DNA from 2 places in the Faecalibacterium prausnitzii genome. Region 2 is predicted to be linked to the other one. Evidence: a T-box and tRNA genes for the amino acid it is inferred to sense, from the RefSeq annotation. Region 2 holds a T-box; the other holds one or more tRNA genes.
The links. The T-box of region 2 lies ahead of pheS (phenylalanine--tRNA ligase subunit alpha). A T-box ahead of a tRNA ligase gene usually reads a tRNA of that ligase, here a tRNA-Phe.
Positions count from the first base shown of each region.

Region 1: it encodes a tRNA-Phe, which carries the amino acid that the T-box ahead of pheS (phenylalanine--tRNA ligase subunit alpha) is inferred to sense. The anticodon was not compared.

Region 1 is NZ_CP065377.1:2,214,325-2,217,721, reverse strand. It holds gene recG (ATP-dependent DNA helicase RecG) at 1-926, opposite strand, end outside; tRNA gene I5P96_RS10880 (tRNA-Cys) at 1,031-1,105, opposite strand; tRNA gene I5P96_RS10875 (tRNA-Gly) at 1,134-1,209, opposite strand; tRNA gene I5P96_RS10870 (tRNA-Asp) at 1,247-1,320, opposite strand; tRNA gene I5P96_RS10865 (tRNA-Gly) at 1,350-1,425, opposite strand; tRNA gene I5P96_RS10860 (tRNA-Phe) at 1,462-1,537, opposite strand; gene I5P96_RS10855 (type IIA DNA topoisomerase subunit B) at 1,810-3,397, shown strand, end outside.
Region 2 is NZ_CP065377.1:1,323,377-1,326,773, forward strand. It holds gene I5P96_RS06585 (MFS transporter) at 1-750, opposite strand, end outside; T-box leader at 1,166-1,410, shown strand; gene pheS (phenylalanine--tRNA ligase subunit alpha) at 1,486-2,508, shown strand; gene pheT (phenylalanine--tRNA ligase subunit beta) at 2,527-3,397, shown strand, end outside.

The DNA.
Region 1 (3,397 bases), 890 kb from region 2:
CAGGCCCAGATGGCGGCTGCCGCCACCAGCGTTTTGCCGCTGCCCACATCGCCCTGCAGCAGGCGGTTCATGGACTGCCCGCCCGCCATGTCGGTCAGGATCTCCGTCACAGCCCGCCGCTGGGCCCCGGTGGGGGCGAAGGGCAGCGCGTCCCAGAACGGCTGCGGGTCGAGAAGCTGCATCGGTGCCCCGGTGGCGGCGCTGTCCCGGTTCTTCATCCGGCCGATGCCCAGCTGCAAAATGAGCAGTTCTTCGTAGATGAGCCGCCGCCGGGCCGCAAAGGCGGCCTCCTCGCTCTCCGGGCAGTGGATGGCCCGCACGGCCTCTGCCTTGGAGAGCAGGCGGTATTTCTGGCGCATCTCCGGCGGCAGCGGGTCGGGCAGAAGCTCGGCATGGGGGAGCAGCTGGCGGACACACCGGGCGATGACGCTGCTCGAAAGCCCATCGGTCTGGGGGTAGACGGCCTCGAAGGGGGCGGCGGTGATCTGCGCCTCGGTGCGCACCTGCGGGTTGACCATCTGGCGGCGGAGCATCCCGCCGGTCACGATGCCCTGAAAATAATATGCCTGCCCCAGTTCCAGCTTCTGGGCGGCGTAGGGGTTGTTGAACCAGGTGATCTCCAGGCTGGAAACATCGTCCCCCGCCGTGATCCGCTCCATCCGCCGCCCGCCGGGCAGGATGCGTCCGCCGGGCTTGGCGAACACCTCGGCCTTCACGACGCACTCGGTGTCGCAAGGTGCCTCGGCAATGGAGTAGGGCTTTGAAAAATCCATATATCTGCGCGGATAGTGGCAGAGCAGGTCCGCCAGCGTCACGATGCCCAGCTTCTCGAACCGCTCGGCGGTCTTGGGGCCGACGCCTTTCAGATACCGCACCGGCGTATCGGGGGTCAGGGTGGTGTGGGTCTCGGTGGTTTGAGCGGGCATGGCATACGCTCCTTTCTGCACAGGATACCGCTATTGTAACACGGGGAAGGGGAGGATGCAACAAAACAAAAAAATCCCGAACGCTTTCACGTTCGGGAATCTTTTGGAGGTGACGACCAGATTTGAACTGGTGGATGAGGGTTTTGCAGACCCTTGCCTTACCACTTGGCCACGTCACCATATTGGAGTGAATATTTCCACTCCATTTGGAGCGGCCGACGAGGCTCGAACTCGCTACCTCCACCTTGGCAAGGTGGCGCTCTACCAGATGAGCTACGGCCGCATATTCGGTGCATTTGTCCCTGCACCATTAGGATGAGCGACCCGGATCGGGCTCGAACCGACGACCCCCAGCGTGACAGGCTGGTGCTCTAACCAACTGAGCTACCGGGCCATATTGGAGCGGATATTTCCACTCCGTTATGGAGCGGCCGACGAGGCTCGAACTCGCTACCTCCACCTTGGCAAGGTGGCGCTCTACCAGATGAGCTACGGCCGCATATTCGGAAGAACAGATCTCTGTTCTTCTGAAAGGTGGTGCCTCCGATCGGAATCGAACCAATGACACGGGGATTTTCAGTCCCCTGCTCTACCGACTGAGCTACAGAGGCGCACCGGACGATGATTATTATACCCGAAATTCTGGATTTGTAAAGAGGAAAATGCAAATTTTTTCGAAAAAAATCAGACTTTTCTTGAAAAATGCGTCCGGACGATAAATAATAGAAGTGGATTTTTGATGCTCTCCGGCCGGGCCGGGCCGACGGCGGGGGATGAAACGCAAAATTGACATTGACAACAACCTATGGTTTAATAGAAAACTAGAAAACGATTCGGCCGGCAAAGGGTACGGGGCGTATCCGTGCAGACCGGGAGGGTGAACATGGCAAGAAAACAGGAATACGGTAACGAGAGCATTACTTCATTAAAGGGTGCGGACCGCGTCCGCAAGCGCCCGGCGGTCATCTTTGGCTCGGACGGTGTGGAGGGCTGCGCCCATTCGATCTTTGAGATCGTCTCCAACTCCATCGACGAGGCCCGCGACGGCCACGGCGACACCATCAACGTGACCCGCTGCAAGGACGGCAGCGTCATCGTCGAGGACTTTGGCCGCGGCATGCCCGTGGACTGGAACAACGGCGAGGGCCGCTACAACTGGGAGCTGCTGTTCTGCGAGATGTATGCAGGCGGCAAATACGGCGAGGGCGAGGACAACTACGAGTTCAGCCTGGGCCTGAACGGTCTGGGCCTGTGCGCCACCCAGTATTCGTCTGCCTGGATGACAGCCGACATCTACCGCGACGGCTATCATTATCATCTGGACTTCAAAAAGGGCGAGAACGTCGGCGGCCTGCAAAAAGAACCTTATAAGGGCCGCCGCACCGGAAGCATCATCCACTGGAAGCCGGACGACGAGGTCTTCACCGACATCGACGTGCCCGGCAGCTATTACAAGGATGTGCTGCGCCGTCAGGCCGTCGTCAACGCGGGGTTGACCCTGAACTTCACCGACGAAAAGGAGAAGGACCCCGCCACCGGCAAGGCCTGGAAGGAGAGCTGGTGCTACGAGCACGGCATCGCCGACTACGTGGCCGAGACGGCGGGCGAGGACACCCTGACCCCGGTGTTCAGCTGCGAGAGCGAGGCCACCGGCCGCGACCGCGAGGACCAGCCGGAATATAAGGTAAAGATGAGCGCGGCCTTCTGCTTCTCCAATAAGGTGCAGCTGCTGGAATACTACCACAACTCCTCCTGGCTGGAGCACGGCGGCAGCCCCGAACACGCGGTGCGCACGGCCTTCGTCTACCAGATCAACAAGTACCTGAAGGACAAGAATCTTTATAAGAAGGGCGAGAGCGCCATCAGCTTTCAGGATGTGCAGGACTGCCTGGTCTATGTCTCGTCCAGCTTCTCCACCCGCACCAGCTACGAGAACCAGACCAAGAAGGCCATCACCAACAAATTCGTCTCGCAGGCGATGACGGATTTCCTGAAGCACTATCTGGAAGTCTACTTCCTCGAAAAGCCGGAGGAAGCCCAGAAGATCTGCCAGCAGGTCCTGGTCAACAAGCAGAGCCGGGAACATGCCGAAAAGACGCGCCAGAGCATCAAAAAGACGCTCTCCACCCAGATCGACCTCGCCAACCGGGTGCAGAAGTTCGTGGACTGCCGCACTAAGGATGCTTCCCGCCGCGAGCTGTATATCGTCGAGGGCGATTCGGCTATGGGTGCCGTCAAGCAGAGCCGCGACAGCGAGTATCAGGCCATCATGCCCATCCGCGGCAAGATCCTGAACTGCCTTAAGGCCGACTATGCCCGCATCTTCAAGTCGGACATCATCGTGGACCTCATCAAGGTGATGGGCTGCGGCGTCGAGCTGGGCGGCAAGCACAACAAGGAGCTGGCGACCTTCAATCTGGACAACCTGCGGTACAACAAGATCGTCATCTGTACCGATGCCGATGTGGACG
Region 2 (3,397 bases):
CAAAAACATCTTGGTCAGGTAGCAGGGCACCGAGATGATCGCACTGGATACGATGAGCTTCGCGGCCAGCGGGCAGGTGCGCAGAACATGCAGACTGTCCTGCACGAGCTGGATGAATTGACCGGGCAGGTCGTGCAGGGACTGCCGGGCCCGGTTGGCCTGCGCTGCCGTGACGATGGGTTCGTTCATCCATCGGCAGGCGAGGGTGGAGACGCCCTCGAACAGGGCGCTGAGCAGATAAAAGCCTGCAAAGCCGAGGAACCGCTGGACCGTGCTGGCCAGCGAACCCAGCGCACTGGCCAGCATGGAGATCTGGGAACTGTTGGCGGAGATCTGAAGGTATTCGTTCTCGCGGTCTTCCGTCTTGAGGCTGTCGTAGACAAGGGCCGTGAAGGTGCCGGAGAATAGGGTACTGTACAGCGCGTTCAGCGCCATTGCGAAGCAGATGGCAAACAGATTCGGTGCAAACGCCATCAGCAGGTTGGAGGTGACGGCCAGCACACCGCCGGACACAAGGGCTTTTTTGCGGCCCAGAAGATCTGCCACCATGCCGCTGGGCACTTCGCACAGCAGGTTGACGATATGGAAAACACTTTCGGCCAAGCCGATCTCCCACAGGGAGAACCCCCGTGCGGCCAGCAGCGCGACCCACACGGCGTCGGTGATCCGCAGGCCGGAGAAGAAGTCGGCCGTATAAACACAGCCAAGCTGCCGCTTGATGTTGAGCGTTGATTGTTTATTTGATTTCATGGAAAGCACCTTTTCATTTTTACAAGATGAAACAGTGCCCATCCTTAGAGTCTCTTTGTACAACCTCTCCGTCACCTTCGGTGACACCTCTCCTGGTAGGAGAGGCCTTGGCATTGCGCAAACTCCATCTTTTCCCCCTTCGGGGGAGCTAGCTGCGCAGCAGACTGAGAGGGCGATTCCTAAAAATGGGCGCACTTCGAGCCGGAAATGCTTAAGGGTTTCCTTTTTTGAAGAAAACGCAGCCGTTCCAACCCATGTGGGTGCACCCTCCTTCCAGTAAAACGTTGTGCTCAGCATACCATATCCCGGCGGAAAACACAAGCGAAAACGGAAAATTGCCACAAAATCCGCTTCTGCGCTTGCAAACCGCGCCGAAATGTGGTAATATGATTTATGGTTATGAAAACCTGATATGCAAAACGCAGCGACGGAGAAAGTACGTGCAGTGTGTCCGGCAAAGAGAGAAGCTTCACCGGCTGAAAGGGCTTCCGAGAGAGACGTGCACCGAAGTTCGCTCCTGAGCGGCCCGCGTGAACGGCTGAAGACAGCCTGCTAGTGCGGGACGGTGCGCCCCGTTACGGCGTTTGAGCGCCGCTCCTTATAAAAAAGAGCGGAAACCGGGTGGTACCGCGGAGTAAAGTTTACAGCTTCGTCCCCTTTGCCGAAAGGCAGAGCGGGGCGGAGCTTTTTTGTTACCCGCTGAACAAGAAGAAAACCGAGAAGGAGAGAATTTCCATGCAAGCAATGATCGACGAGCTGGCCAAACAGGCCGAAGAAAGCCTCGGTCAGGTCTCTTCCAAGGAGACGCTGGCCACGTTCTGGCAGGAATATCTGAGCAAAAACGGCAAGATCCCCGCGCTGATGAAGAATCTGCGCTCCGTCGCGCCGGAAGAGCGCCCCGCTATGGGCAAGATCATCAACGAACTGAAGACCAAGGTGCAGGCAGACTACGATGCTGCCGCCGCCAAGGTGAAGGAAGCTGAGCTGGCCGCCCGCAACGCCGCCGAGACCGTGGACATCACCCTGCCCGCCAAGACCCGCGCGGTCGGCGGCCTGCATCCGCTGACGCTGGTCACCAACCAGATCATCGACGTCTTCTCTGGCATGGGCTTTGCTGTGGCGGACGCCCCGGAGATCGAGGACGACGACCACAACTTCACCCGCCTGAACGTCCCGAAGGACCACCCCGCCCGCGATATGCAGGATACCTTCTACCTGTCCGATGAGTTCCTGCTCCGCACCCAGACTTCCGGCGGCCAGATCCGCACCATGGATTCCCAGAAGCCGCCCATCAAGGTGCTCATCCCCGGCCGCGTCTTCCGTTCCGACTCCGACGCGACCCATAGCCCCATGTTCCACCAGATGGAAGGTCTGGTCGTGGATAAGGGCATCACCCTGGGCGATTTGCAGGGTGCCCTGAACACCTTCGTGCAGAAGCTGTTCGGTGCCGACACCCGCACCCGCCTGCGCCCGTCCTACTTCCCGTTCACCGAGCCCAGCGTCGAGGTCGATGTCAGCTGCTTCGAGTGCCATGGCAAGGGCTGCCCCCTGTGCAAGCACACCGGCTGGATCGAAGTTCTGGGTGGCGGCGTCGTCAACCGCAAGGTTTTGGAGAACTGCAACATCGACCCGGATGAGTACTCCGGCTTCGCCTTTGGCATCGGCATCGAGCGCATCGCCATGCTGAAATACGGCATCAACAACATCGGCCTGATGTTCGAGAACAACCTGGAGTTCCTCAAGCAGTTCCATGAATAAGAGGGGAGAGAGCAAACAATGAAAGTACCTTTCAGTTGGTTAAAAGAACTTGTCGATATCGACGTCACGGCTCAGGAATTGGAGGAGAAACTCTTCTCCTGCGGGTTTGAGGTCGAAGAGCTGATCCCGCTGGATGCAGGCATCAGCAAGGTGGTCGTCGGTAAGATCGTGGAGATGGAAAAGCAGGAGGGCACCCACCTGACCAAGTGTGTGGTGGACTGCGGCGACTACGGCCACGACATCCGCATCAGCACCGGTGCCTCCAACATGAAGCTGGGCGACTGTGTGCCCGCCGCTCTGGATGGCTCCACCCTGCCCGGCGGTATCAAGATCAAGGCCCGCAAGATGCAGGGCGTCGAGTCCAACGGTATGCTCTGCTCCGGCGAGGAGCTGGGCCTGAACGATGATCTGTTCCCCGGTTCGGAAGTCTACGGCCTGCTCATCCTGCCCGAAGACAGCGTCCCCGGCACCGACATCGCACCGGTGGTCGGTCTGGATGACTACATCTTCGATATCTCTATCACCGCCAACCGCCCGGACTGCCAGTCTGTTCTGGGCATCGCGCGGGAGGTCTCTGCCATCCTCGGCAAGCCCCTGCACATGCCCGCCATGGATTACCAGACCGTCTGCGACGCCGATGCCCCCATCACCGTGCAGGTGGAGGCCCCCGACCTGTGCCCCCGCTACATGGCACACTACGTCCGCAACATCCGGATGGGCGAGTCTCCCCGCTGGATGAAGCGCCATCTGGCCCTGTGCGGCCTGCGCTCCATCAGCAACGTGGTCGATATCACCAACCACACCCTGCTGGAGATGGGCCAGCCCATGCACGCCTTTGACCTGAACAAGGTCGCGGGCCGCACCATCGACGTCCGCCGCGCCCACGAGG